Regions from separate parts of the Pseudomonas pergaminensis genome, predicted to be linked through region 2. Evidence: predicted binding sites of a transcription regulator. Region 2 holds the regulator's gene; the other holds the start of a gene.
The links. The regulator sigma-54, encoded in region 2, starts transcription at its own class of promoters, with help from an activator protein. The targets are predictions, from matches to a motif close to ANTGGCATNNANNTTGCTNT.
Positions count from the first base shown of each region.

Region 1: the regulator sigma-54 is predicted to act here: its motif matches at 1,550-1,569, upstream of KUA23_RS22790 (circularly permuted type 2 ATP-grasp protein).

Region 1 is NZ_CP078013.2:5,037,592-5,045,431, forward strand. It holds gene KUA23_RS22785 (alpha-E domain-containing protein) at 1-103, opposite strand, end outside; gene KUA23_RS22790 (circularly permuted type 2 ATP-grasp protein) at 108-1,517, opposite strand; gene KUA23_RS22795 (ribonuclease E inhibitor RraB) at 1,922-2,263, opposite strand; gene KUA23_RS22800 (hypothetical protein) at 2,477-2,713, opposite strand; gene KUA23_RS22805 (START domain-containing protein) at 2,817-3,422, opposite strand; gene KUA23_RS22810 (YkgJ family cysteine cluster protein) at 3,464-3,718, opposite strand; gene KUA23_RS22815 (translation initiation factor 2) at 3,881-4,366, opposite strand; gene KUA23_RS22820 (aminotransferase-like domain-containing protein) at 4,471-5,910, opposite strand; gene KUA23_RS22825 (OmpA family protein) at 6,162-6,977, opposite strand; gene KUA23_RS22830 (DUF4398 domain-containing protein) at 6,974-7,336, opposite strand; gene KUA23_RS22835 (substrate-binding periplasmic protein) at 7,346-7,840, opposite strand, start outside.
Region 2 is NZ_CP078013.2:1,030,829-1,038,668, forward strand. It holds gene rapZ (RNase adapter RapZ) at 1-712, opposite strand, end outside; gene ptsN (PTS IIA-like nitrogen regulatory protein PtsN) at 715-1,179, opposite strand; gene hpf (ribosome hibernation-promoting factor, HPF/YfiA family) at 1,190-1,495, opposite strand; gene KUA23_RS04650 (RNA polymerase factor sigma-54) at 1,571-3,064, opposite strand; gene lptB (LPS export ABC transporter ATP-binding protein) at 3,250-3,975, opposite strand; gene lptA (lipopolysaccharide transport periplasmic protein LptA) at 3,975-4,508, opposite strand; gene lptC (LPS export ABC transporter periplasmic protein LptC) at 4,495-5,067, opposite strand; gene KUA23_RS04670 (KdsC family phosphatase) at 5,076-5,600, opposite strand; gene KUA23_RS04675 (KpsF/GutQ family sugar-phosphate isomerase) at 5,601-6,575, opposite strand; gene KUA23_RS04680 (ATP-binding cassette domain-containing protein) at 6,886-7,695, shown strand; gene mlaE (lipid asymmetry maintenance ABC transporter permease subunit MlaE) at 7,695-7,840, shown strand, end outside.

The DNA of each region.
Region 1 (7,840 bases), 2.6 Mb from region 2:
TCAGCGACAGCGAATAGCTGACATCGAGCATGCGCGCGAGGTTTTCCGCGCGTTCCAGGTAGCGCGACATCCAGTACAAATCCGAGGCAGTTCTACTCAACATGGCATCAGTCCTCGACCACCCAGGTGTCTTTGGTGCCGCCACCCTGGGACGAGTTGACCACCAGCGAGCCTTCGCGCAATGCCACGCGGGTCAGGCCACCGGGGACCACACGGGTTTCCTTGCCGGACAACACGAACGGGCGCAGGTCGATATGACGTGGCGCAATGCCGTTTTCGACAAAGGTCGGGCAAGTGGATAAACACAGGGTTGGCTGGGCGATATAGGCGTGGGGCTTGGCCTTGATACGCGCACGGAAGGCTTCGATTTCCGCCGCTGTGGACGCGGGGCCGACCAGCATGCCGTAGCCGCCGGAACCCTGGGTTTCCTTGACCACCAGGTCTGGCAGGTTAGCCAATACGTGGGAGAGTTCGTCGGGCTTGCGGCACTGGAATGTAGGAACGTTCTTCAGGATGGGTTCTTCGTCCAGGTAAAAGCGGATCATCTCGGTGACGAAGGGGTACACCGACTTGTCATCCGCCACCCCGGTGCCGATGGCATTGGCCAGCACCACATTGCCGGAGCGATAGGCCGCGAGCAGGCCGGGCACGCCAAGCATGGAATCCGGGTTGAAAGCCAAGGGATCGAGGAAGGCGTCATCCAGGCGACGGTAAATCACGTCCACGGCCTTGGGGCCATCGGTGGTGCGCATGAAGACGCGGTCATCGCGCACGAACAGGTCGGCGCCTTCCACCAGTTCCACGCCCATTTCACGAGCAAGAAAGGCATGCTCAAAGAACGCGCTGTTGAAGCGGCCCGGGGTCAATACCACCACACTGGGGTTGTCCAGGGGGCTGGAGCTTTTCAGGGTGTCCAGCAACAGATTGGGGTAGTGGTCGATGGGCGCGATGCGTTGGGCGGCGAACAGCTCGGGGAACAGGCGCATCATCATCTTGCGGTCTTCAAGCATGTAGCTCACGCCGCTGGGGGTACGCAGGTTGTCTTCCAGCACGTAGTACGTGCCGTCGCCATCGCGTACGAGGTCGACCCCAGAAATGTGGGAATACAGGTCGCGGTGCAGGTCCAGGCCCTGCATCGCCAACTGGTATTGCTCGTTGGCCAGCACCTGTTCGGCGGGAATGATCCCGGCCTTGATGATGCGCTGTTCGTGATACAGGTCGGCGAGAAACATGTTCAGCGCCTTGACGCGCTGGATACAGCCGCGCTCGACAATCCGCCATTCGCTGGCGGGAATGCTGCGCGGGATGGTGTCGAAGGGAATCAGGCGCTCGGTGCCCTGCTCGTCCCCGTACAGGGTGAAAGTGATCCCGGCGCGGTGAAACAGCAAATCGGCTTCGCGCCGGCGTTGAGCCAGCAATTCAGGCGGGGTTTCGGCCAACCAACGGGCGAACTCGCGGTAATGAGGCCGGACCTGCCCTGCCCCATCGTACATTTCATCGTAATAAGTGCGGATCATGCCGAACTCCTTGTCACCCGGGCGCAAGAACCATCGCAAGGCCCGTGCCAGCGGCATAAACACTTAAAAATCAGTGGGTTGAATTACAACCAGAATCCTCTCGCACCGTCCTGGTGCGCAGAATGCCCGGTGCATGGCAGCACGCTTCATCGTAATGCGGGCTTTGCCTATCAACAGCATAGTCAGAGTTGATTTCACTGCCCGCCCAAGTCTGCGGATAATCGGCCCCATCTGCTGAACAGGATGCGTCCTACAGCTTCAGCGAACCGCTCTTCCCTTTAAGCCACCCTCTTGGGTGGTTTTTTTTTGCGCGGTGAATGCGTGGGTGAAAATGTCGACGCTGCACAAACAAAATCGGCCGACCCAAAGGTCAGCCGATACGCTGTGTTGCTCATACATTGCCGCTACATGGGTAACCCACGCACCTCCTGCTTGACGCCCCATCCCTCGATGATCCCGCCCAGCGGCTCGACCACCGCCTCAAAGTCTTGCTCGAAGTCTCCTATGCCGTCGTAGGTGGCAGACATGATTTTGCTCAGCTCCAAGTACCAGGCGCCATCGTCGCGCGCACTGACCTGAGCATTCAGGGATTCCCCACGAAACTCACCCGCAGCCCTGCGCGCCCGTTCCTCATCCGGGAAAATGGCGTAGAACTCGATGGGGTGAAAACGCGAGAAGTCGAAGCCGCCCTCTTTCATGCGGCGCAGAACGTTGGTGCTGATGTCTTCTTGATAGGCTGTGCTCATGAAAAGTGCTCCTCGAATTGATGGATAGACTTTCCGTGCTTCCCGAAGCCCACGCCGTACTGGCGTGGGGGCTACGGCAAAAACATCACCGCTGGAAAACAAGCATGTAGCTGACAAGACCAGACCTTAGCGATTCATTCGCTGATCTCACTTGCAGAGTAGCGCGAAGCTATCACCTCCACCAGAGGCGCTTTAAGTGCGTACAGGGAATGTTCAGGCGGCGGGAGAGATGTCGAGGATCTGGATACTGTTCTGGTCTTTGAGGATCTTGACCGTAGGCTCGGGCTTGCGGCCCTCCAGGTCATTGAGGTCCAGTTCAGCGGCGATGGGCACCAGTTTGTTGCGAATCATGTGTGCCGCATCTTCGAGGCTGGGCTTCTGATCGCAGGTGAACTGCTCGACGGTCTGAACGCCGTGATCATCAACGAAGGTAATCTGCCACTTTTGCATCGGTGCCTCCTCGATAAAACCCGTGTGTGGGCTTACCACTATCTGGACCTTGAGGGTTCGCCAAACGTTCCACTCAAGTCAGGAGGCACCGGATCAACTGCGCTTATTTTTCAGCGTGTTCTTTCAAGGCTTTCAAGGTGTTGAACGGCGCGTCCACCACAAACTTGTTGGCCAACCACGAAGGCACGCTGCCACCTGGCTCGGTGTGCACCTGGTAAGTGACTTCGGTCTGGTTTTCGCCTTTTGGCACGAGTTTCCAGAAGCCATCGACCTGGGCAACCCGTACGTAGCCTTTTTCTTCAGGCTTGTAGGTCGGGACGCCTTCGAGCTTACGGGTCAGCGTGCCGTCGGCCGCCTTGGTGGTGGTGATATGCAGGTAGGAATCACGGTCCGTTACGGGGAACGGGGCCTTGAATTGGGTGTAGGTCCAGCTCTCGTCGCCTTTCTTGTCCACCAGCTTCTGGGACTTGCACTCGTGGATCCAGGCACAGGCACCGGCCACGTCTTCCTGCAGGGCGACGATTTTGGCCACAGGCGCCTTGATCACGGTCACACCGCGATAGGCCTTGTACTTGGAGCCGGCAATTTCGCTCAGGGACACCTTGATACCGTCTTCGTCCTTGGCGACTTGCCAATCCTCAGCCTGGGCAGTGGCAGCAAACAACATCGTAAAACCGCACAACACAGCCATTCGTTTCAGCGAACCCATTGTTGTATTCCTTATTGTTGAAGTTCCGATAGTAAAGCCCATCAAGCCGCCGTCATGTGCTCCCACCAGCCGATCAAACGGATCGCATCGGCCTGGTCGGTGCCGCACACCTCGATGTCCGCCTTGAAGTCACTGCACACCGCCGGTCGTTCCGGTTGCCCGAACAGCAGGCATAGCTGTTCGACCGACAGGTGCAGGCAGCGTTCGCCCGCCGGTTTGCCTTGTGGCATACCCGGTAATGGCGAACTGATGGAGGGGGCGATGCAGCAAGCGCCACAGCCTTCACGGCAATTCATGACCAGCAGGTCCTCGACGACTCAATGTGGATGGCCGGGCTAGAGTACGCCCTAAAACAGCCGTTTTAAAATGGTCTAACAGGGGTTTTTCGCAGAAAACAAAAGTGACTGACCAGTCTGCGACAGATGGTCGAAGGGACACGTCACGTTTGTGGGAAAAGTTTACTGCTTGAATTCGAAATCCAGCGCTGCACCTTCCACATCGCGCCGTTCTTCGTTGCGCAATTGCAGCCTCATCTCATTGCTGAGCAGGCGGCCGTTGATCTGGAAAGCACTGTTATCGGTAGGCTTCTCGCCGAACATCGGCGGCAGCAAGGGCACGCTCTTGGGCTTGGGCATGGTGCCAATAGGCTGCAAGTGCCTGACCATGTCCGACGGCAGTGACAAGTCCAACTGTGCCGGCGGCAATTGGGTCTGTGCCACTTCTCGGGACGATTTTGACTTACTGGCCGCACGTTTTTTGGCGGTGGCGGCTGGCTTCTTCACCGCGGGCGCTTTTTTGACGGGTGCCGGTTTTTTCGCGGGCGCCTTCTGTTCGGCGTCGGCCGCAGGCTTGGTTTCGCTCACAGGGGCCGCCGCCAGCGCTGTGCCGACGTTGCACAGGCCTAACAGGCCAATCACCAAAACAGCGCGAAAAATCCGAGTCATATTGCCTACAGCGTTAACGGCAGAGGGCCATATGCTCGCTTGTTGTGCACGGCATGACAAGCGCGGTGATTAGCCAGCTATCGGAGTTGTCCCTTTTTTGCGCCTCAGAGGCCGGCCGCCGTCTCCTGGCATAACTGGCTGGCCAGCATCCCCAGGGTCATCAGCGCCCGCTCTGCCTCGCGGTTCCACGGGGTGCCGCAGTTGAGGCGAATGCAGTGGTTGAACTGCTCGGTATTACTGAAGATCAACCCTGGCGCAATGCTGATGCCCTGTTGCAGGGCACGCACGTGCAGTTCCTGGGTATTGACCCGCCCCGGCAAACTGACCCACAGGATAAAGCCGCCGGTCGGGCGGGTCATTTGCGTGCCTTCCGGGAAATACTGCTGCACCGCCAGCTGAAAGGCGCTGAGGTTCTTGCGGTACTCCTGGCGGATATAGCGCAAATGCCGATCGTAGCCGCCATTCTCCAGGTACGCGGCGACGCCCATCTGCGTGACGCTGCACGCGGAGTGGGTGCTGAACATCTGCAGGCGCTGGATTTCCTGCTGGTACTTGCCGGCGATCATCCAGCCGATGCGCACTCCAGGGGACAGCGTCTTGGAAAAGCTTGAGCAGTAGATCACTCGGTCAAGGCGGTCGTAGGCTTTCAGGGCTTTGGTGCGGCCCAGTTCGAACATCAGCTCGCCATAGATATCGTCCTCGACAATCTGGATATCGAAATCCGAGGCCAGGCGCAGCAAGTGTTTCTGTCGTTCCTCGGGCATGGTGCCGCCCAGGGGGTTGCTCAGGCGCGTGGTCAGTACCAGCGCCTTGATCGACCACTGGTTGGCCGCCAGTTGCAGGGCTTCCAGGCTCATGCCGGTGGAGGGGTCGCTGGGGATCTCGATGACTTTGAGGCCGAGCAGATCAGCCAATTGCAGCAAACCGTAATAGGTCGGTGACTCTGCAGCGATCAGGTCGCCGGGCCGCGTCAGCACGCGCAGCGACATCTGCAAGGCATCGACGCAACCGTGGGTGATGACCACTTCGGAAGGGTCCACCACCACGCCCGCATCGCGCATGCGGATCGCCACCTGGCGGCGCAGCGGTTCGAATCCGGGGCTGAACATGTAGCTGAAGGCCCGTGGGCTCTGGAAGCGCGTGACCTTGGCCAACTGCTGGTGCAACGCGCGCACCGGCAAGTAATCCACACTTGGCACAGCGGCGCCCAACGGGAATACGCCTTCGCGGCGCGACTCGCCCAACACCTGCTGGATGATACTGCTGCGGGTGACCAACCCCGGGCGCTCTACCCGGGCGATATCCGGCGTTGGCGCGGTGAGCGCGGGTGTCTGGTGCACGTAATAGCCAGACTGCGGCCGCGCCCGGATCAGCCCCTGGTCTTCCAGGTTGGCGTAGGCCTGCAACACCGTGGCGTGGCTCACGTTCAACTGCGAGCTCATCTTGCGTACCGAAGGCACACGCTCGCCCGGTTGGTAGACACCGCGCCGGATATCCTCAGCCAGTTGCTGGGCGATACGTTGGTAAAGCAACAGATTGGTCATGACGCAGCACTCGATTTCACGGGTATTTTATTTTTGTGTGAAACATACCGGCACAGTTTAGAAGTGTACGGGGACAGTTGCCACAATAGTCGAGCGCGCGTTGTAGTGACAGCAAAAACTGTGAGGGTGTACACCCAACAAATGTGGGAGGGGGCTTGCCCCCGATAGCGAGGGTTCAATCAACCTATTCGGTGACTGACGCTCCGCCATCGGGGGCAAGCCCCCTCCCACAGTTAAATCGATGCAAGCCTTTATCGGGCTGCGCCCAATTGGCCTTTCTCGTCGGAGAACACAATTTCCACACGACGGTTCTGCGCCCTGCCCCGCTCGGAAGCATTGGCCTCCACCGGGTACTGGTCGCCATAACCCTCGACCTGGATGCGTTTTTCGTCGATGCCCAGGTCAACCAGCACATCCGCCACCGACTGTGCGCGGTCACGCGACAGTTTGAGGTTTTCGCGCTCGCCGCCGGTATTGTCGGCATACCCCTCGATGCGCACCACGCGCTTGGGGTTGAGTTGCAGGAACTGTACGATTTTGAGCACCGTGCGGTTGGCCGAGTTTTTCAACTCTGCTTCACCGGTATCGAACAGCACATCGCCCAGGGTCATCACCAGGCCACGGTCGGTTTGGGTAGTAGCCAGGCTGGCGATCTGTTCTTCGAGCCATTTGCCCTGCTGCTGCACGCTGATCAGCTTGTTTTCACGCAGGGCCAATTGCAGGCGCTGGCGCTCCAGTTCGAGCTTTACACCCCGCTCTTGGTTGAGCGCCTGTTCGGTATGTTCGCGGGCGATGGCACTGTAGCGTTGGCTCAGGTAGGCGTAATGCACTACATCGGCACCGCTGCCCCAGTAGCTGGACAAGCGATCGGCGCGCGCCAGGGATTCACCGGCGCGGATCACGTCCTTGGGCGCAAAACGCAGCACGTTGGCGTCTTCCTTGACTTGCTGGAAGTCGTTACTTGCCTGCTGCAAAGCCTGCTCGCTGTCGGGATGGGTGGCGCAACCGCCCAACACGGCGGTGCCCAACAGTACCGCACAGCTCAAACCGCGGATCATCGGGCTCATTGGGCTTCTCCCAACTGCAACTGCTTGCGCAGACGGGTGATGCGGGCGTTGAGCACGTTCAACTGTTCCTGGCTCTTGCGGGTCAGCACTTGGGCTTCGGCCAGGCGTGCATCCAGTTCGGCTTGCTCGAAACGCATACGTGCGTTTTTGTAGGATTGGTCGGCCATGCTCGACTTGGCCCGGGCGAACTTGGCTTCAGCCAGTTTCAATTCAGGCGATTCATCCGCGTTGGCCCCCACGGCACTGGCTTGCTCCAAGGCTTGCTGGGTGAGGCGCATTTGTTCATTCGGCGCAGGATCGGCTGCACATCCCGCCAGAGCGACAACGGCGAGGGCCGCGAAAAGAGGTCGAAGAGTCACTGAAAATCCCTACTTTGTTGGGGTGCCGACGGGTTGCTGCAATTGCGCTTTCCAGCGCTCCAGATTGCTCTGCAACGCAGCTTGCGCCACACCGGACGCGGGCAATTCTGTCATCTTTTTGGCCAGCTGTCCGCGCAGCCACGGATCATTGCAGGCCGAGTTATGGGAAATCGCCAGGTACAAGCCCGGCTGATCGATAGGCACGTCGCGGGCCACCAGGTCATTGCTCATGCCCAGGGTCTGCGCCATGGCCATGCCGGAATAACGCCCGGCCAGCACGTAGTCCACCTCCCCCAGCAGCAGCTTCTGGAACGCTGGCGTCAGGGACGGCAGGCGTTGCAGGCTCAGTTGCTCGCCGGCGAAGGTTTCAAAGGCGGCGCTCAAGCGTGCACGCTCCGACACGGCACCCTTGTGCCCATGCAGGTCGGCAGCCGTGGTGTAGGCCAGCGCCGAATCCTTGCGCGTCCACACCAGATAGTCGAGCTGCACCAGCGCCGGATGGAT
Region 2 (7,840 bases):
AGCGTGGCAACCATTTGAGCAAGTAGCTGGAAATGTCCTGGAACATCTCCTCCACATCCGGCTGCGCTGCCAGGTAATCAGCCACGGGCTGATCCAGCCCGGACTGTTCGCGCAGTTCCGGCTTCCAGTAGGGGTTGGGCAGGCAGCGCACATCGAACACCAGGTCGGCGTCCACCGGCATGCCACGCTTGAACCCGAATGACTCAACAAGAAATGCCGTACCGGGCTCCGGCTGATTCAGCAGGCGCAGCTTGATGGCGTCGCGCAGCTGATACAGGTTGAGGCTGGTGGTATTGATCTTGAGGTCAGCGAGGTCAATGATCGGCCCCAGCAGCTTGGTTTCGTCTTCGATGGCTTCTGCCAGGGAACGGTGGGGGCTGCTGAGGGGGTGGCGTCGACGGGTTTCGGAGAAGCGCTTGAGCAAAGTCTCTTCGTCGGCGTCCAGGTAAAGCACATCGCAATGAATATGCTTGGCGCGCACTTCCTCGAGCAATTGCGGAAATCGCTCAAGGTGGCTGGGCAGGTTGCGGGCATCAATCGAAACGGCGACCAGGGGTTGCGCCAGTTCGGTGTGGATCAGCGCACGCTCCGCCAGTTCCGGCAGCAGGCCGGCGGGCAGGTTGTCGATGCAATAGAAACCGCTGTCCTCAAGAACATTGAGGGCGGTACTTTTACCCGAGCCAGAACGGCCGCTGACGATGATCAAACGCATGATTACTGCCCGTTCTGTTCATCCAGGACAACCTGGTACAGCGCCTCATTGCTACTGGCGCTACGCAGTTTGTCGCGTACTTCCTTGCGGTCGAGCATGCTGGCGATCTGCCTGAGCAGTTCCAAGTGTGCATCGGTGGCGGCTTGCGGGACCAGCAGAACGAACAGCAGGTCGACCGGGGCGCCGTCGATAGCGTCGAAATCGATGGGGGCTTCCAGGTGGAGCAGGGCGCTGACGGGTGTTTCGCAGCCTTTGAGGCGGCAATGAGGAATGGCGATGCCGTTACCAAAACCGGTAGAGCCGAGTTTTTCACGGGCAATCAGCGCATCGAACACATCCTGCATCTCCAGATCCGGCACTTCGCGCGCGATCAGGTTGGCAATTTGTTCGAGGGCTTTTTTCTTGCTGCCTCCCGGCACGTTCACGAGGGAACGGCCGGGGGTCAGGATGGTTTCAAGTCGGATCATGGGGGGAGAGTTAACGACCTGTACCTTGCATCAGGTGCAGATTCTTTTCCTTATGCTTTATGAGTTGGCGGTCCAGCTTGTCGTAGAGCGAGTCGATCGCCGCGTACATGTCTTCATGTTCTGCATTGGCGACGAGCTTCGCATTCGGTACGTGCAGGGTGGCCTCGATTTTCTGCTTGAGCTTATCGACCTCCATGATGACCTGCACATTGGTGATCTTGTCAAAATGCCCCGCCAGCTTGTTCAGCTTGCTTTCGGTGTATTCACGCAGGGGTTTGGTGACTTCCAGCTGGTGTCCACTGATGTTGACTTGCATACAGCTTCTCCTTCGTTGCCAGTGCATAAAGCGGCAGGTAGGAATACCTGCCACTGGAACGCTGTGGCCCGCCCGTCACATCAAACGCTTACGCTCGCTGGAAGGCGCGATCCCGAGGGACTCGCGGTACTTGGCGACGGTTCGACGGGCGACCTGAATGCCTTGTGCCTCCAGTAAACCAGCGATCTTACTGTCACTCAATGGCTTTTTCTGATTTTCCGCGGCAACCAGTTTTTTGATGATCGCGCGGATCGCCGTGGACGAGCATTCACCGCCTTCGGAGGTGCTGACGTGGCTGGAGAAAAAGTATTTCAGTTCATAAATACCCCGTGGGGTATGCATGAATTTCTGCGTGGTTACCCGTGAAATCGTCGACTCATGCATGCCAACCGCTTCGGCGATGTCATGCAGTACCAGCGGTTTCATCGCTTCGTCGCCGTATTCCAGAAAGCCGCGCTGGTGCTCGACGATTTGGGTGGCGACTTTCATCAGGGTTTCGTTGCGGCTTTGCAGGCTCTTGATGAACCAGCGGGCTTCCTGCAACTGGTTGCGCATGAAGGTGTTGTCGGCACTGGTATCGGCGCGCCGTACGAAGCCTGCGTATTGAGGGTTGACCCGCAGGCGCGGCACCGACTCCTGGTTCAGTTCCACCAGCCAGCGCTCGTTGTCCTTGCGCACGATGACATCGGGCACCACGTATTCGGCTTCGCTGGATTCGATTTGCGAGCCGGGACGCGGGTTGAGGCTCTGTACCAGCTCGATGACCTGGCGCAGGTCGTCTTCCTTGAGCTTCATGCGACGCATCAATTGGCTGTAGTCGCGGCTGCCCAGCAGGTCGATGTAATCGGTGACCAGACGCTGGGCCTCGGCGAGCCATGGGGTCTTGGCGGGTAGCTGGCGCAATTGCAGCAACAGGCATTCGCTGAGCGTGCGCGCGCCGATACCGGCAGGCTCGAACTGCTGGATGCGGTGCAGGACGGCTTCGATCTCGTCCAGCTCGATATCCAGTTCAGGGTCGAAGGCTTCAAGAATCTCTTCAAGCGTCTCGTCTAGATAACCCTGGTTGTTGATGCAGTCGATCAGCGTCACGGCGATCAGGCGATCGGTGTCCGACATCGGCGCAAGGTTCAGTTGCCACAGCAGGTGGCTCTGCAGGCTCTCGCCGGCGGAGGTGCGGGTGGTGAAGTCCCACTCGTCGTCATCGTTGCTGGGCAGGCTGCTGGCGCTGGTCTGGTAGACGTCTTCCCAGGCGGTATCGACCGGAAGCTCGTTGGGAATGCGCTCGTTCCATTCGCCTTCCTCAAGGTTGTCCACCGTAGGGGCGGTTTCCTGGTAGGAGGGTTCCTGCACGTCAGAATTGGGTTTTTGCTCGATGTTATCGGCCAGTGGGTCTGCGTTATCGAAGTCGTCGCCTTCTTCCTGGCGTTCGAGCATCGGATTGGACTCCAGGGCCTCCTGGATTTCCTGTTGCAGGTCCAGTGTCGACAATTGGAGCAGGCGGATGGCCTGTTGCAGCTGCGGTGTCATCGTCAGCTGCTGGCCCATTCTCAGGACTAGCGATGGTTTCATGGCAGGGGCTTAACACCTTATTCGCCGGCGCAATGCGCCATCCACGACAGGGCGCGTGAGCGCCAAACATAAGCAAATTATATGCCTGATGTCGGGGGCTTTGCCTAGAGCGCGGTAACAATAAAAATCCGGAGGTTTTCATTGACTCCCGCGCACCTTGGCAAACGGCCTTGACACCACGGTGTTTACAGGCGGAACTCGTGACCCAGGTACACTTCCTTGACCAATTCGTTGGCCAGGATAGTGGCGGAATCGCCTTCGGCAATCAGTTGGCCATCGTTGACGATATACGCGGTTTCGCAGATATCGAGCGTTTCACGGACGTTGTGGTCAGTGATCAGCACGCCAATGCCCTTGGCCTTGAGATGATGGATGATCTGCTTGATGTCGCCCACCGAGATCGGGTCGACGCCGGCAAACGGTTCGTCCAGCAGGATGAACTTGGGCGCGGTGGCCAGGGCGCGGGCGATTTCCACGCGGCGACGCTCACCACCGGACAGGCTCATGCCGAGGTTGTCGCGGATATGGTTGATGTGGAATTCCTGCAGCAGGCTTTCCAGCTCCTTGCGGCGGCCGTCACGGTCGAGTTCCTTGCGGGTCTCGAGGATGGCCATGATGTTATCGGCGACCGACAGTTTGCGGAAGATCGACGCTTCCTGCGGGAGATAGCCGATACCGGCGCGTGCGCGGCCGTGCATCGGCTGGTGGCTCACGTCCAGGTCGTCGATCAGGACGCGGCCCTGATCCGCCTGGACCAGGCCGACGATCATGTAGAAGCAGGTGGTCTTGCCGGCGCCGTTGGGGCCGAGCAAGCCGACGATCTGGCCGCTGTCGATCGACAGGCTGACGTCGCGCACGACCTGACGGCTTTTATAGGCCTTGGCCAGATGCTGGGCTTTCAGGGTTGCCATTACTCGGCCTTCTTCTTCGGCTGGATAACCATGTCGATGCGTGGACGAGGCGCGGTGACCTTGTTGCCATTGGCACGACCGGCGTTAGCGATCTGTTTCACGGTGTCATAGGTGATCTTCTCACCTTCCGTCGAGTTGCCATCGGGGCTGAGCACCTTGGCCTGGTCGATCAGGACGATGCGGTTCTGCTGGGCATGGTACTGGATAGTCTTGCCGTAGCCTTTCATCGGGCCGGTATCGGTCGCGGACTGCTTCTGTTCGAAGTAAGCCAGGTTGCCCACCGACGTTACCACGTCGATATCGCCCGATTGGGTGCGCGTCAGTGTCACCGTATTGCCGGTGATCTTCATCGAGCCCTGGGTGATGATCACACCGCCGGTATAGGTGGCGACGCCTTGCTTGTCATCGAGCTGTGCATCGTCAGCCGAGATGTGGATCGGTTGCTGGCTATCGTTCGGCAGAGCCCAGGCGCTCACGCTTCCCAGTGCTGCGCCCAGACCGAGCAAAATAGGGAGAGTTTTAACGAGCCTCATACTGTCCTCTTACGTTCGATAGCAGGTGTATCCTGCTTTCTTTCAAATACGCTTTCATTCCCTTGCCAGTCGATACACCGCCAGCGCCGTCGATTCTAACGTCTTGCTCGGTCTGCGCATATTGCTTCTGCGGGAATACGGTCATGCGACTGCTGGTAATCACGGTCTCACGTTTTTTATCGTCCGTGCGCGCAACGCGCACCGAGTCGATCAGTTCCACCTCGGTACCGTCCGGGTTGACCTCACCACGTTTGCTGGTGACGTGCCATGGGAACTCGGTACCGCGGTAAATGTTCATGTCCGGATTGGTCAGCAGCGTGACTTCGCTGGCCTTTACATGCTCGACCTTGTCCGAAGTCATCTCGTACTGAACCTTGCCGTCTGGCAGGAATTGCACGCTCTTGGCATTGATGGCGTAGTAGTCGATAGCGCCCTCGTCCACCTGCGCAGCAGGCTGGTCGAGAAAGCGCTCCGGGCTGATATTCCAGTAGCCCACCGCGAGAAACAGCGCGGCGATGACCCCGAATAGCAGGAAGTTGCGAATCTTTTTGCTCAGCATAAAACGCTCTATAAGTAGGCGGCGTGGGCCGCTTCAAGGCTACCCTGGGCACGCAGGATCAGCTCGCAGAACTCGCGGGCGGCACCTTCACCGCCACGGGCGGTAGTGATGCCATGGGCATGCTCGCGAACAAATGCCGCCGCATTGGCGACAGCCATGCCCAAGCCCACCCGACGAATCACCGGCAGGTCTGGCAGGTCATCGCCCAAGTAGGCGACCTGCTCATAGCTTAGGTTGAGTTGGCCAAGAAGCTCGTCCAGAACCACCAGTTTATCCTCGCGGCCCTGATACAGGTGAGGAATCCCCAGGTTTTGTGCACGGCGTTCCACAACGGGGGTTTTTCGGCCGCTGATAATCGCTGTTTGCACGCCCGCCGCCATCAGCATCTTGATGCCCTGGCCATCGAGGGTGTTGAACGTCTTGAATTCGCTGCCGTCTTCGAGGAAGTACAGGCGGCCATCGGTCAGCACGCCGTCGACGTCGAAAATCGCCAGCTTGATGTTTTTACCGCGTTGCAACAGGTCGCTGGTCATTTACATCACTCCCGCACGCAACAAATCGTGCATGTTCAGGGCGCCAATCGGATGGTCATTGCCATCGACCACCACCAGCGCGCCTATCTTATGGTCTTCCATGATCTTCAAGGCTTCGGCTGCCAGCATTTCAGGGCGCGCGGTCTTGCCGTGAGGGGTCATCACCGCATCAATGGTGGCGGTGTGGATATCAATGGTGCGGTCCAGGGTGCGGCGCAGGTCGCCGTCGGTGAAGACCCCGGCCAGGCGGCCGTCGGCTTCCAGTATCACGGTCATGCCCAGGCCCTTGCGGGTCATTTCCATCAACGCGTCCTTCAGCAAGGTGCCGCGCTGGACGTGGGGCAACTCATCGCCCGAGTGCATGACGTTTTCCACTTTCAGCAGCAAACGGCGGCCCAGGGCGCCACCCGGGTGGGAAAATGCGAAGTCCTCGGCGGTAAACCCACGGGCTTCCAGCAGCGCCACGGCCAGGGCATCGCCCATGACCAGTGCGGCGGTGGTGGAGGAGGTCGGTGCCAGGTTCAAAGGGCACGCCTCGTGGGCCACGTGAACATTCAGGTTCACTTCGGCGGCCTTGGCCAGCGTCGACTCCGGGTTGCCGGTGATGCTGATCATCTGGATGCCCAGGCGCTTGATCAGCGGCAGCAGGGTCACGATTTCGTTGGTGCTGCCGGAGTTGGACAGCGCCAGGATGATGTCATCCTTGGTGATCATGCCCATGTCGCCGTGGCTGGCTTCGGCGGGGTGCACGAAAAATGCAGTGGTCCCGGTGCTGGCCAGGGTGGCGGCGATCTTGTTGCCGACGTGGCCCGACTTGCCCATGCCGACCACGACAACGCGGCCTTTGCTGGCCAGAATCATCTCGCACGCGCGTACGAAATCTGCGTCGATATGCGCCAGCAAGCCTTCTACGGCTTCAAGCTCGAGGCGGATGGTGCGTTGTGCGGATTGAATAAGGTCGCTGGATTGGCTCATGTCTGAAATCGTATAGCCTGACGAAAAGTCGGCGATTATAACGGTAATGATCAATTCCCTCACGCAAGTTCGTCAGGGTTTGTTTGCGATGCGCTTGAGATTCCATCCTTGGCAACATAGGCGGCAACGTTTTTCCCTGTCCTCAATCTGAACAAGCACCGTTCCGGCCTTGGGCGCCCTGTACCAGCAGTGATATAGTTCGCCGCCAGTTCGGTCCGCTCGGCCCATGTGGCCAAGTATTGCGCGAATGATGCAAACGTTTGTCGCAAACGTGGTGTCTGAGTGAGAGGCTGCATCCCAAGGAGTTTAGATGAGTGCCGATAACGCCTACGCGGTCGAGCTGAAGGGACTGACCTTCAAGCGCGGGACGCGCAGCATCTTCAATAACGTCGATATCCGCATTCCGCGCGGCAAGGTCACGGGCATCATGGGGCCTTCCGGTTGCGGCAAGACCACCCTGCTGCGCCTGATGGGCATGCAATTGCGGCCCAGCGCCGGTGAAGTGTGGGTCAATGGCCAGAACCTGCCGACGCTGTCGCGCAGCGATCTGTTTGACGCACGCAAGCACATGGGCGTGCTGTTCCAGAGCGGTGCGCTGTTCACCGACCTCGATGTTTTCGAGAACGTGGCCTTTCCGCTGCGGGTGCATACCCAGCTGTCTGACGAAATGATTCGTGACATTGTGTTGCTGAAACTGCAGGCCGTAGGCCTTCGCGGTGCCATCGACCTGATGCCCGATGAGCTGTCCGGTGGCATGAAGCGCCGTGTGGCCCTGGCGCGTGCCATCGCCCTCGACCCGCAGATTCTCATGTATGACGAGCCTTTTGTCGGCCAGGACCCCATCGCCATGGGGGTGCTTGTACGGCTTATCCGCTTGCTCAACGATGCTTTGGGCATTACCAGCATCGTGGTCTCCCATGATCTTGCAGAAACCGCGAGCATTGCCGATTACCTTTATGTAGTCGGCGATGGCCAGGTGCTGGGGCAGGGCACACCGCAAGAGCTGATGAACGCCGATAACCCGCGCATTCGCCAGTTCATGACCGGCGATCCCGATGGCCCGGTGCCTTTTCACTTTCCGGCAGCGGACTACCGCTCAGATCTTCTGGGGAAGCGCTGATGCGCAAGACATCTCTCATCGAGAAGGTTCGCCTTTTCGGTCGCTCGGGCATCGACATCGTCGAGGTTCTGGGCCGTTCGACGATTTTCCTCTTCCACGCCCTGCTCGGTCGCGGCGGCATTGGCGGCGGCTTTGGCCTGCTGGT